One region of the Amphritea japonica ATCC BAA-1530 genome, then DNA from elsewhere that is predicted to be linked to it. Evidence: predicted binding sites of a transcription regulator. Region 1 holds the regulator's gene; each other region holds the start of a gene.
The links. Region 1 encodes LexA, which represses DNA repair genes until DNA is damaged. Its sites were predicted from a motif close to TACTGTNTANNTANACAGTA; they were not measured.
Positions count from the first base shown of each region.

Region 1 (4,681 bases):
TGCGCTATAAAGTAACGTCTGACGATCACCTTTTCTCGGCGTGTGACGAATAATCGTGCGTACATCCGGGATAAAGCCCATGCTAAGCATGCGGTCTGCCTCGTCCAGCACCAACACTTCAACATCACCCAAATCTACTGAAGAGGAGCGAATAAAATCGATTAAACGGCCAGGGGTAGCAACAATAATATCAACAGGACGCACCGCAAGCTGCTTACGCTGCTTTTCATAATCCATGCCGCCCACCAGTGCTACCACACTGATGTCAGCGTACTTACCCGTCTCTTCTGCATCAGACGCAATCTGTAATGCCAGTTCACGGGTAGGCGCAATGATTAATGCACGAGGAACTCCTTTAGCAGCCTTATGCTCAAGCGGATAGTCCAGTAAATCCGTGATAATACTAATCAGAAACGCAGCAGTTTTACCCGTGCCGGTCTGGGCTTTACCGATCATATCCCTACCCTCAAGGGACTCAATCAGGGTTGCTGACTGAATATCAGAGCAGTATTTAAAATTAAGATCTGCTATCGCATGCATAACCGCATCCGGTAGATCAAAATCATGGAAACGTTGCTTTCCTTCTACAGGCTCTACCGGAAACTGATCACGACTCCAGGCCTTGGCTGGCTTTGGCTTCGCTTTTGAAGCTGAAACATTCTTGGTTGACCGAGAGCCCTCTTTAACAGGCTTATCTTTAGGCATTCGTTGAGACCTTTTTTCACCAGGCGCAGAAGAATCTTCATTAGTCGATCCGGCACCAGAGTCAGTTGCTGCAGGAACATTATCATCTGAACGCTTAAATATTTTTTTAACAAAGTCATACCTTATTCGCATCAGCGAACGGTTAGCTAATATTTCTTCGAAATGGAGGTAAGGAGTCAAGTAACTGCCGACCATAACGCCGGGTTACAACACGTCTATCCAGAAGTACAATCCGCCCCCTGTCCTGCTCCGTTCGCAGCAGCCGACCAGCGGCCTGGGTTAACCGTACCGATGCCATCGGCACCGACCATTCCATAAAAGGGTTACCCCCACGCTGTTCAATCCACTCAGCCATGGTGGCGTCAACCGGGTCATCCGGCACACTAAAGGGGATCTTAGTGATAATAACCTCAGTGAGATAATCACCGGGCAGATCAACACCTTCAGTAAAAGAGGCAAGGCCAAATATTACGCTGCCTCGCCCCTCATCGATCTCAACTTTATGGCGTTTCAGAATTTCATTCTTACTAAAATCACCCTGCGACAGAACCCTATTGTTGAGCTTTTCGTCCAGACTGGCAAGTACTGATCTCATCTGACGCCATGAACTGAACAGAACCAGCGTACCAGTATCGGTTTTAAGCTCAGAATTAAGGTAATCGCCAACGGCCTGAGTGTGCAATTCAGGGTCATTCGCTTCAACTTTCATTGAGGGTACATAGAGCTCTGCCGCATGATAGTGGTCAAACGGACTCGCCAGACTATGACAAGGCGTTTCCTGCGGCAGCCCAAGATCACCCAGAAGACGATCAAACCGCCCCAGTGCTGTCAGCGTGGCAGAGGTAACAACTGCCGCATAGCAATGCTGCCAAAGGTTCATTTGGAGCATCTCAGCAGCCGAGACCGGTGCTGTGCTGCACTCGAAATCATATCCCTGTGCGGTTTCGACAAGGCTAATCCAGCGCGCTGTCGGCGTGCTGTTCTCTGCATCAGGGTGACCCATTGATCGACCCAGACCCGTAATACTCTGCATCCGGGCCACCATCATACCCAGCCGGGGATACCAGCTTTCTGCCGGCTGACGATCGATCCCTCCGTCACCATCCAGCGATTCTTTCAGCAGATCAAGGATCATCTCCAACCGGGAAGCCATTCTTGCTGCAAGGTTTTCTACCTGTAAACCAAATTGCTTAACCTCCTCAGGAACAACTCCGCCAGTGTAACGAAAACGTTCCCGAGGCCTTTTGAAGGACTCATCCATCAGTACAGGTCTGATAAGTTCAGCCCAGTTATTGAGAACAACTTGCAAGTCTTCAGCGGGCTTTTGTAGCTGTTTAACATAATCAGCGAGTAGTTGTGGATTGCCTGTCTGATCGAGCATCTTACTTAACTGCTTAATATTACTCGCCAGCCAACGCTCGGTTGATTTAAGTCGGATATTAAAAGAAAAGTGACCACTGGCCTTATCAGACAGATGATGACCTTCATCGAAAATATAAATAGTTTCTGCGGGGTCAGGCAGAATTGCACCACCGCCTAATGCGAGGTCGGCCAGAACAATATCGTGGTTAGCGATGACGCATTCGACCTGATCCAGATCTTTACGCGCTTTAAAAAAGCTACAGGCTGAAAAATTACTACAACGACGATTGGTACATTGAAGGTGATCGCTGGTTAAAGGCCTCCAGTCTTCTTCACTTATATCCTGACTCAGGTTATCCCTATCACCATCCCAACGGCCTGCCGCAAACTCATTCAGCAAACTTTTATAAAACTCGACCGTCTCAGTATCTAATCGTAAAGCCAACTCGTCTTCATACAGTGCCTGCTGTCCCGTTGAGCCATTAGCATCCAGATGCTGTTCCGCTTTGCTGATACAAAAATATCGACCCCGCCCTTTTGCCAGAGCAAAAGTAACAGACAGGCCTGCGTGTTCAGCCACCTCTGGCAGGTCTTTATTAAGCAACTGCTCCTGCAGAGCAACCGTTGCTGTAGAGAGAACAACTTTCTTACCCTTCGCCTTTGCAATAGGTAAGACCGCCAACAGATAACCGATGGTTTTACCTGTACCGGTACCCGCTTCAATCACACTGATGTGTTTTTCACCGAGACGATGAGACTTTTCATCTTCAAGGATAGCACCAAGCACCTTAGCAACCTCGGCAATCATTTGCTTCTGCCCCATACGTGGTTTCAGCTGACGGCTATCTAAAAAACGCCGGTACGCTCCCTGTATCTCTTTTTTTATCTCTTCTGAAAGCACCTAACCGCCCTAATACGCTTTAACCACGTGCATTCTAGCAATAATACTGGATAAATAGACAGAAAAAAGTTTACAAAGCCAAAATACTGTATATAGTTACAGCTACTGGATAAAAAAACAGAGTTCATCATGAAACTGACACAACGCCAAACAGATGTACTTGAATGCATTAAACACTGCATTAGCACTACCGGCTATCCGCCTACCCGTGCTGATATTGCTAAAGCGCTGGGGTTTAAATCAGCCAACGCTGCGGAGGAACACCTCAAGGCCCTTGCCCGTAAAGGAGCCATTGAAATGATCCCCGGCACCTCACGGGGAATCCGTATTCCAGGGTTTGATGATGAAGAGCCCGGCCTCCCAATCGTCGGGCAGGTTGCAGCTGGAGAGCCGATTCTGGCGCAAGAGAATGTCGAAGATAGAATTACAATCGCATCAGACTTCTTCCATCCCCCTGCAGACTACCTGTTGAAGGTACGGGGTACGAGTATGAAAGATGTCGGCATCATGGACGGTGACTTATTAGCCGTACATCAATGCCAGACCGCAAAAGATGGCGAGATCGTTGTCGCCCGAATAGACAACGATGTCACCGTCAAACGCTTTAAGCGCGAAGGTAACATCGTGTACCTAGTTGCAGAAAACGAAGAGTTCGAGCCCATTGTAGTCAACCTGCAAGAACAGGAACTATCAATCGAAGGCCTCGGGGTCGGAGTTATCAGAAGAGGACAGTAATCATGTTGCAAGCAGTTAGCAAACTCACCCGTTCAGAGCCCGTTCTACCCAGCTTAATCCGTCCGATTGCCCCGCAGGCTGATCATTCCGGACTGGCTGGAAAAGTGACCGAAATCGTTCTACAGAACAGTGATTTCGAGCAGATGACTATGCTACTGCCCTTGCTTGCACAGCTAAGTAACGATGATCGCTGGTTTGCCTGGATCGCACCGCCCACAACACTACCTAAAGACCTGCTCGAAGCAGCGGGTATTGACTTAAATAAAGTCATGTTACTTCAACCCGATCAGGGGCACTCAACTTACCAACTGGCTTGCCAGGCACTAAAAGCCGGAACATGCCATGCCGTTATCAGCTGGCCTGGCGCGCTCAGCAGCGCTGAGCTTAGTGGACTTGAAGATGCCGCCGAGAATGGCCAAAGCCACGGGATAGTCATTCGCGATCGAAGGGCTGCTTAGATACACACACAAAAAAACAGCGCATCGGCGCTGTTTTTTTTACGCAATTATAAATACTTGCTAGTGAATAACATGATGCTGGGATTCATTTTCATCTTCAGGCTCTGAGTCTAAAGCATCCGCGGCACCCGCAGCTTTAACATTCAGATCAGAGATCATATGAATTCCTGCGGTCAACATCACTTTAGCGACATCAATACACTCATCATCCAACTGCGCTCTGACATCATCAGAAAAACAGATCCGCATGATAGGTTCATCATCTGAATCAGCTCTGCGCAACGCGATCTGACCATTCTCCAGCTCAATTATTTCAAGAAACATATCTGACATAACTATCTCAATATAACCTTTAATGAAGCTTCAATTAGCTCTCGATCACCATTCCTGCATACCTACACGCAGACGCTCGATCAACGCTTTAAACTGACCAAACCACTCCTGATACTCACGAATGATATCGCCATCTTCTGCATGATTCGGATTAATCTGCATCACATGTATCTCTGATACACTCTCA
Region 1 covers NZ_AP014545.1:2,049,877-2,054,557, forward strand. Annotated here, with positions in the region: gene rhlB (ATP-dependent RNA helicase RhlB) at 1-885, opposite strand, end outside; gene dinG (ATP-dependent DNA helicase DinG) at 848-2,968, opposite strand; gene lexA (transcriptional repressor LexA) at 3,098-3,703, shown strand; gene AMJAP_RS09535 (cell division inhibitor SulA) at 3,706-4,161, shown strand; gene AMJAP_RS09540 (hypothetical protein) at 4,222-4,494, opposite strand; gene AMJAP_RS09545 (DUF6586 family protein) at 4,540-4,681, opposite strand, start outside.

Region 2 (4,681 bases), 1.7 Mb from region 1:
AGGTGGGCTGCCCCAAGAAAGCAAATGATCGTGCTGAAAATCATAAGGTTGCCGATCAGAGATGATTGTTGCTGCAATTGATCGACCGTTAGCGTGGCAAAATAGCCGACAAATGCCAGTATCAGGGCAAAGAATCCTCCCAGGTAGAGAAGGGTGACGCGCTCCCATAAACGGATCTTCTGTACCCAGGCTACGGCTAGCAGGCCTGCCAGCGTAGAGCAGCTGGTTGCGATCAGGATAGGAATAAATACTGAGGTGGGGTCAGGCGCACCTTGCTGGGCGCGGTAGAGAAAAACCGTAATCGGAAACAGGGTTATTGAGGAGGTATTCAATACCAAAAAAAGAATCTGGGCATTGGTGGCGCGCTCTTTATCCGGGTTGAGCTGCTGCAGATCCTGCATCGCTTTTAAGCCTAGCGGTGTTGCAGCGTTATCCAGGCCCAGCATATTGGCAGATAGGTTCATGGTCATTGAGCCGATTGCAGGATGACCCTTGGGGACTTCGGGCATCAGTCGGGTGAATAACGGGCTCAGACCGTTGGCCATTTTTTCTACAAAACCAGCGGCCTCTGCCAGTTTCATAATACCCAGCCAGAACGCCAGAGTGCCGATGAGCCCCAAAGCCAGTTCAACCGAGACTTTCGACATATCAAAGGTTGATCGGACTATTCTTTGGAAAACGTCGGCATCTCCTCCAATAAGCCATTGATACAAACCGCCCATGAAGGCTAAGAGGAAAAAACCAAGCCAGATTCTATGTAACATTCCGGTACCTCTCAGAGGGGTTCAGAGTAGTATATCGGCGGTAGTGTTTGAAAGAATAGGGGAAAGGCAGGAAACCTGCCTATTTAGTTTTTTTAGGCTCAGAGCGGCTGAAGGTTGGCATAGCCGACTACCAGCCATTTGCTACCTTCGGAGTCAAAGTTAACCTGCACCCGGGCTTTGGGGCCAGAGCCTTCATAGTTTGTTACGATCCCGTCACCAAAGATGGGATGTGATACCCGTTGACCGAGTACAATTTGAGTATCCGGCACCTCTGCATTGGCAAACATGGATGGACGAGTTTGCTGACGAGCGGTTACCGGGCGACTAATGCTGGCGTTCAGCCGTACCTCTTCCAGGTGTTTATCCGGTATCTCACGGATAAATCGAGATGGTCGGTTAAAGGTTTCATTGCCATGCAATCGACGGGATTCGGCATAAGTGATAAACAGCTTTTCCATGGCGCGGGTGATGCCCACGTAGCACAGTCTGCGTTCCTCTTCGAGGCGGCCATCCTCTTCCAGAGACATCTTATGGGGGAACAGGCCTTCTTCCATTCCAGCGAGAAATACCAGGGGAAACTCCAGTCCTTTCGCTGAATGTAACGTCATCAGCTGCACGGAATCCTGGTGTTCATCTGCCTGTGCCTCACCAGCGTCAAGAGCTGCATCATCCAAAAACGCGGTCAGGGGGGTGCTGTTCTCGTTGCCCTCTTTATCGGGTTGCCAGGTTGAGAGGTATTGTCGTGCGGCGCTGATCAGTTCTTCAAGGTTTTCGATGCGTGCCTGGGCTTTCTCGCCCTTTTCTTTCAGGTGGTGATCAATCAGGCCTGACTTCTGGATCGCGTGTTCGGTCTGCTCGTGCAGGTCTGTCCCTGCGGTGTCCTGATCTATCCGGTTAACCAGGTCTATAAAAGCTTGCAGGGCGTTGGCTGCTCTGGGTGTGAGTTTATTCAACTCGATGACTTCATTGGAGGCACGCCACATGGACACTCCTTCGGTGCGGGCGTGTAGTCGGATCTCTTCAATGGTTTTTCCACCGATGCCCCGGGTAGGCACATTGATTACCCGCTCCATTGCGGTATCGTCTTCCCGGTTACTCACCAGACGTAAATAGGCGAGGGCATTTTTAATTTCCAGTCGATCGTAGAAGCGCTGGCCACCGTAGATACGGTAGGGCATGTTAGCCCGGATTAACGCTTCCTCGAGCACCCGGGACTGGGCATTAGAGCGATACAGGATAGCGCTTTCGCTGCGCAGGTTTCCTTTGCGTACCCAGCTGTCGATCTGATCGACAATAAAACGGGACTCATCCTGTTCATTGAAGGCCGAATAGAGGGCAATCTGTTCACCATCGGGCTGATCCGTATGCAGTTCTTTACCCAGTCGACCCTGATTGTTACGAATCACTTCGTTAGCGGCCTGCAAAATGGTGTTCGTGGAGCGGTAGTTCTGCTCCAGTTTTACCACCATCGTCTCGGTGAAATCCTGATTGAAGCGCTGGATATTTTCTATCTTAGCGCCACGCCAGCCATAAATTGACTGATCATCATCTCCAACGGCCATCAGTTTCTCAGGTAACGGCTTACGCGGATCGAGTGGCTGGCACAGGATTTTAAGCCAGGCGTACTGAATGGCGTTGGTATCCTGAAATTCGTCGACCAGAATATAGCGAAACCTATCCTGATAATGTTCCAGAAGGGCTGGGTTATGATCTCTGAGCAATTCCAGCGAACGTAACAACAACTCCCCAAAATCGACCATGCCTCCCCGATCACAAGCGTCTTCATAAGCCGCGTATACCCGGACCATTACCTGGGCATAGGGATCTCCATCGGGGTCTATATGTCGGGCTCGTAATCCTTCATCTTTCTGGGCATTGATAAACCACTGGAATTGTCGGGCGGGCCAGCGACTGTCATCCAAGTTCATCTCTTTCGCCAGACGTTTGATGAGTCGTAGCTGATCATCGGAATCCATAATCTGGAAGTTTTCCATCAGACCGGCATCGCGCCAGTGAGCGCGCAGAATACGATGGGCCAGCCCGTGGAAAGTGCCAACCCACATCCCTGCAGGGCTGAGGCCTAACAGTTCTTCAATGCGGCCGCGCATTTCCTTGGCGGCTTTATTGGTAAAGGTCACCGCCATAATGGAATAGGGTGAAAGTCCCTCTGTTTGAACCAGCCAGGCTATCCGGTGCACCAGTACCCGGGTCTTACCCGACCCCGCACCCGCCAGTACTAACATGTTGCAGACGGGAGCAGAGACCGCTTCCCGCTGGGCTTCGTTCAGGGAATCAAGTAGATGGGATACGTCCATAGTGGCTTCTTCAGATAGCTGTATAAATATTCAGTAGGGGATTATAGCCGCCGGAACAGCCGGAGGCTAGATAGATCTTTAAGAGCCATTGCTCGTAGCTCGAGCGATACAAAAAAAACGTGACTTGCTCGTAGCTCGAAAAAAAATCTTCGTTATTGGTTTTGAAGTGGCCTTGAAGATAAATGCTTTATAAGAAGTGGTTGCTATGGATCTGCAGTCACTAATATTTTCGAGCTACGGCAGCTTTGCTGGATTCTGTATCCGAAAAGTCAGAATTCGGCGGAACTCTTCCGGGTCTTTTATTTTCTGGGTGGAATTCGGGTCCAGTGCAGGAATTAAGCGCGATAGCCAGAAACGCATTGCCGCGGTACGGACTAATTGTGGCCAGGCGTGGTATTCGTTCTCTTCGAATGGGCGAACTTCATTATAGGCGGTGAGTAGTGCCTGTTCGCGCTGTGGGTCGATCGATCCGTCCGGGTTCACACACCAGTCATTAGCAACGATGGCCAGATCAAAGAGTAGGTAACCGGTGCAGGCGTTATAGATATCTAATACGGCACTCAGCTTATCGTTATCAAACAGTGCGTTATCAAAGAAAAGGTCGCCATGAATTGCTCCCTGAGGAAGGTTCCAGGACTGTTCCCGCAGTTGGTCGAACAGTTCGACCTCTGTGCGCAGTAGTGCTGCATCCTCTTCTGAAAGCTTTCGGGCTATCTGCTGAGACTCCCGGCGCCACCAGAATACGCCCCGGTGAGCTTGACGTTGCAGGTAGAAATCCCGGCCAGCCTGGTGAAATTGCGCTAATGCGTTACCAATCTGAGCGCAGTGGCTCGCTGTCAGTGTTTCGATATGGCTACCAGCCAGGCGGGGCTGAAGCAGCGCGGGTCGGCTGTGCATCATCTTAAGTGCGATACCGTTATGATCTTTATAGGGAAACGGTACCGGACAACCACGCTCTGCCAGCCAGGTGGTTAATTCGACAAAGTAGGGCATCTCTTCTTTATTCAATTCTTCAAAGAGAGTGAGTACATACTCCTGGTGGTCGCCTTTGCTATCAATGAGTGTGACAAAGTAGTTGGTATTTTCTATACCACCTTCGATCCCTTTAAAATCGACCAGCGAGCCCAGCTCGAAGTTGGTTAACAGGGCTTCAAGATCTGCTCGGCTTACATCAGTATATACGGCCATATATGCGCTTACTTATTTCCAATAAAGAGTGACGTGTTAACCCTGTTACCAGCTAAATAGAATCCATTTTGGCAACATCAGTGTTGAGTTATCGAAGCGATTAAACTCTCCCTCTGGCGTGGGAACCAGATAGTAGGACTTACCGACTACAGGTTCCACTTTTATCTCTTTTAGTTGCCCATTAATTCTATACTCGTAGTAAGTCGCCTTTTCCCCCTGACGTATAGTGACTACCGGTTCATTATCATCAAACTCCGGTAGCACTTCAGCGCTGGCTATTGGCGCCAGAGAGAACGCACTCAGCAAGGCTGCCAGTAACAGTATTTTCTTCATAACTACTCCGTGATCTGGTGACGCCTCTTCTGTGACAGAGGTGAATCGAATATGATGGTGCTCTCGGGACCAATCCCGTTA
Region 2 covers NZ_AP014545.1:3,769,521-3,774,201, reverse strand. Annotated here, with positions in the region: gene AMJAP_RS17415 (nucleoside recognition domain-containing protein) at 1-764, opposite strand, end outside; gene uvrD (DNA helicase II) at 863-3,079, opposite strand; gene AMJAP_RS17405 (homoserine kinase) at 3,314-4,267, opposite strand; gene AMJAP_RS17400 (DUF2782 domain-containing protein) at 4,313-4,600, opposite strand.
Region 2: a site for LexA is predicted at 3,096-3,115, ahead of uvrD (DNA helicase II). Genes of this name have one in related genera too.

Region 3 (4,681 bases), 1.7 Mb from region 1:
AAACGCTGAAGAGCCAATGGATCATTATGCAGATCGATACCGGACTCTTTCTTAAATTCAGCCGCTAAATACTCGATCAAACGTAGATCGAAGTCTTCACCACCCAGGAATGTGTCGCCGTTTGTTGCCAGCACTTCAAACTGGTGCTCGCCATCAACTTCTGCAATCTCAATGATAGAGATATCGAACGTACCACCACCCAGGTCGTATACAGCGATTGTCTTATCGCCTTTAGACTTATCCATACCGTAAGCCAGTGCCGCAGCGGTTGGCTCGTTGATAATACGTTTAACAGTCAGGCCAGCAATCTGACCTGCATCTTTTGTTGCCTGACGCTGAGAATCGTTAAAGTAAGCAGGCACAGTGATAACAGCCTCAGTAACATCTTCACCCAGGTAGTCTTCTGCTGTTTTCTTCATCTTCTTCAGAATTTCAGCAGAGATCTGTGGCGCCGCCATCTTCTTATCGTTTACCTGAACCCAGGCATCGCCGTTATCGGCTTCGATAATTTTGTATGGCACCATTTTGATATCTTTCTGGACCACATCATCTTTAAAACGACGTCCGATCAGACGCTTAATCGCAAACAGAGTGTTGTGCGGGTTAGTAACCGCCTGACGCTTAGCTGGCTGACCAACCAGGATCTCACCGTCATCAGCATAAGCGATGATGGAAGGAGTGGTGCGATCACCCTCAGCATTTTCAATAACGCGTGGCTTGTCGCCATCCAGTACAGAGACACATGAGTTAGTCGTACCCAGGTCAATACCAATAATTCTACCCATTTCAATCACTCCCGTAATTCGGCGCCCGTTATGACGGGCTAAATTCTTTTCTAACTTGCTAGCTATATTGGTGCGGTTTTTTAAGTTTCAAGACCCTGCAACCAACTAAGTCAGCGACTATTTACTCTGCGCCCTTAGACACAATCACCATCGCCGGACGAATCAAGCGACTGTTCAGGCTATAACCTTTCTGCATAACGGCCATCACATGGTTAGCCGGCACCTCAGGATTTGGCACCATCGACATCGCCTGATGCAGTTCCGGATTAAAAGCCTCACCGGCAGGATTATGCTGCTCAACATTAAACTTACCCAGGCCAGAGACGAACATGTTCAATGTCATCTCTACGCCTTCACGCAATACCTTTACCGCTTCATCATCACTGACGCTGGCCTCAATCGCCCGCTCCAGGCTATCAACCACTGGCAGCAGCTCATTGGTAAACTTTTCCAACGCAAACTTATGCGCTTTTTCAACATCCTGCTCAGCCCGGCGGCGTATGTTTTGCATCTCAGCACGGGTACGCAGCTCCTGATCCATCAGTGCAGCCGTTTGATCCTGCGCTTGCGCTAACGCCAGCTGTAAAGCATCCACATCCGCTTCAGAGGCTTGTTCAGCAGCTGTTTCAACAGTCTCATCAGCTGCCGCAGCGCTGTCGACCGCATCAGTTACTGTTTCTGGCTGCATCTCGTCAACCTGAGATTTATCTTCGCCTGACATCACTCTCTCCAACCATCTGATATTTAAAATTTCTATTGAGCTTGTATATGGGGCTAAGACAACTGGATTCAAGTGGTTTTTCTGAGTTTTTTTTAACCAGACTGAGTAGTTAATCATTGCGCATCCATAATTATTGGCATATAAATAAAACACTGTATAAAAACACAGATAAAACCCTATGCTGACTCAACTCAATATTCGCAATTACGCCATTGTCGAGGAACTGGATCTGGAACTGGACGCCGGTATGACCGTTGTCAGTGGCGAAACCGGTGCGGGCAAGTCAATTATGCTGGATGCTCTGGGGCTCACTCTGGGCGACCGGGCAGACATGGGCTCAGTGCGCAAAGGCGCAGAGCGTGCAGAAATCATCGCCAGTTTCGACATCACTAACATCCCCAGCGCCAGGAAATGGCTACAGCTCCAGGATATGGATGATGACGAATGTATCCTTCGCAGAGTCATTACCAGCGAAGGTCGCTCGCGCAGCTATATTAACGGCAGCCCCTGTCCCATCACTAAAGTGAAAGAACTGGGCGAGTACCTGATTGAGATTCACGGGCAGCATGAACACCAGCGACTACTGAAAAAAGATCATCACCGCTATCTGTTAGATGCTTATTCCGGCAAAGCAGAGCTGGCCAAACAGACCCGCCAGCTGTTTCGTAACTGGAACACCCTTAACAAACGCCTGCAACAACTCTCCGCTCAAAGCGAAGAACAAACCGCGCGGCTACAACTGTTAAGTTATCAGGCGGAAGAACTTGAGCAACTTGAGCTAACCGAAGGCGAATTCGAAGCATTAGTTGAAGAACAAAGCACACTGGCCAATGCCGGTGAGATTATCCAGTCAGGCCAGCAAATACTGCAACTAACCAGCGAAGATGAGACCACCAACTGTCTGAGCTTAATCAACCAATGCCAGCACCTGTTAGAGAACATTAAAGGCACCTCACCTTCGATTACCCAAACAGTCGAGATGCTCAACAGCGCCCATATTCAGATCGAAGAAGCGGCACAGGAGATTAGCCACTATCTCGAACGGGTTGAGCTGAACCCGGAACGACAAGCGATCGTCGAAAGTCGACTGAGCGCTATTTTCGATCTGGCGCGTAAACACCGAATTCCCGCTGAGCAGTTATCCAGATTCCACCAGGACATTCACTCCGAGCTGGAAAATCTGAATCTTTCAGATCAGGCTCTGGAGCAACTGCATCAGGAAACCCAAGAGGCACGCAAAACATTCCTGAACAGCGCAGAAAAACTCAGCAAGGTTCGCATCAAAGCCGCCAAAGCCCTCTCTAGCGATGTAGACAAACAGCTTCACAGTTTAGGTATGGAAGCGGCGAAACTGACTGTAGGCCTCACCCCTTACACTAAAGATCATCTCAGCGCTCACGGTCTTGAGGAAGTTGAATTCCTTATTTCGACTAACGCAGGACAACCTCCCAGACCCCTGAACAAGGTTGCATCAGGGGGCGAGCTATCAAGGGTATCTCTGGCTATTCAGGTTATCACCGCACAAACGTCCAGCACACCGACACTCATCTTTGATGAGGTCGATGTGGGCATCGGTGGCGCTATCGCGGAAGTGGTCGGTAAATTACTGCGTCAATTAGGTGAGAACAATCAGATTTTAGTGGTCACTCACCAACCGCAGGTGGCCTCGCAGGGCCATCAGCACCTGTTCGTCAGCAAGCAAACGGTGAAAGACAAAACGATCACCCGAATCGACCGACTCAAGATCGATCAGCGGGTTGGGGAAGTAGCGCGTATGCTGGGCGGAATTGATGTGACTGAAACCTCACTGGATCATGCGCGTGAAATGCTGGGACTAGCAGACGCCAGAAGCTGATTAACGTTCAGACACAAAAAAACCGGCCATTGCCGGTTTTTTTTATGCTGCCATCGCCAGCCTTAGGCTTTAGGGCTGCACCCTTCTGCACATTCGCCATACAGATAGAGCGTCCGGTCGGTAATTTTAAAACCCAGCTCCTGAGCAATCTGATCCTGACGGTCTTTTAATGCAGGGTCGCTAAATTCCCGAACCTTACCGCATTTCACACAGACAATATGATCGTGCTGTTCATCCTGCGTCAGTTCAAAGACAGAATGACCACCCTCAAAATGATGTCGTGAAACCAAACCCGCCGCTTCAAACTGAGTCAGCACCCGGTAAACCGTCGCCAGACCTACATCTTCGTTGTGTTCCAACAAAAGCTTGTAAATATCTTCAGCACTGAAATGATCGCCTTCACCTGCTTTTTCAAGAATCTGATAAATTTTTACCCGAGGCAGGGTTACCTTCAGGCCGGCGTTTCTTAATTCTTGATTTTCATGTGCCATAATCTTTCTCTATGATGTTTATCGCAACGAATGTTAGACTTGCGATTCCAATTATCTGATTTTATACGCGAAAGTGGAAGTCATTTACTAATGCAAAAAATTCTTATTAGCGTTATTGCTGCTATTTTGCTTTCCGGGTGTGCCGAATTTCCCGGAGTTTACAAGATCGATATCCCTCAGGGTAACGTGGTTACTCAGGAAATGGTCGACACCCTCCGCCCAGGGATGACACAAAACCAGGTACGCTATGTACTGGGTACACCGTTGATTACAGACACCTTCAGCAGTAACCGCTGGGACTATGTCTATCGCAACCAGTACGGTGAAACCGGTACTGTAACTCAGCAACAGCTAACCGTGCTTTTTGACGACGCGGGCAGGCTATCGGGTCTGGCCGGCGACTTCCGTCCAGGTGGACAGCAGCAGTAAGCTACAGAAAATCATATCTGCTTTCAACATCGACAGTCTTATAAAAAAACCGACATCGTCCGGTTTTTTTAGGTCTGAAATCGGAGACTATTTAGCCTCTTCCGCTTCCCGCTCAGCTTTCGCCTTCGCAGCCCGGCGAGCCCGCACCTCTTTCGGATCAGCAATTAATGGACGGTAAATCTCCACTCGCTGATCCGGTTTAAGAATATAGCTTTTCGGATCAGGAATTCCCTTACCAAAAATGCCCATTGAATCATTCTCCGGATCAATCTGAGGATAGATCTCAACAATACGGGACTGAATCACCGCTTCATAAGCAGAACAATCTTCCGCTACCTGCAGTGATATAATTTTCTGCTCATGGGGTAGCGCAAATGCTACTTCAACCTTAATCATCTCT
Region 3 covers NZ_AP014545.1:394,291-398,971, reverse strand. Annotated here, with positions in the region: gene dnaK (molecular chaperone DnaK) at 1-785, opposite strand, end outside; gene grpE (nucleotide exchange factor GrpE) at 907-1,506, opposite strand; gene recN (DNA repair protein RecN) at 1,685-3,361, shown strand; gene fur (ferric iron uptake transcriptional regulator) at 3,424-3,852, opposite strand; gene AMJAP_RS01865 (outer membrane protein assembly factor BamE) at 3,943-4,281, shown strand; gene AMJAP_RS01860 (RnfH family protein) at 4,369-4,677, opposite strand.
Region 3: a site for LexA is predicted at 1,657-1,676, ahead of recN (DNA repair protein RecN). Genes of this name have one in related genera too.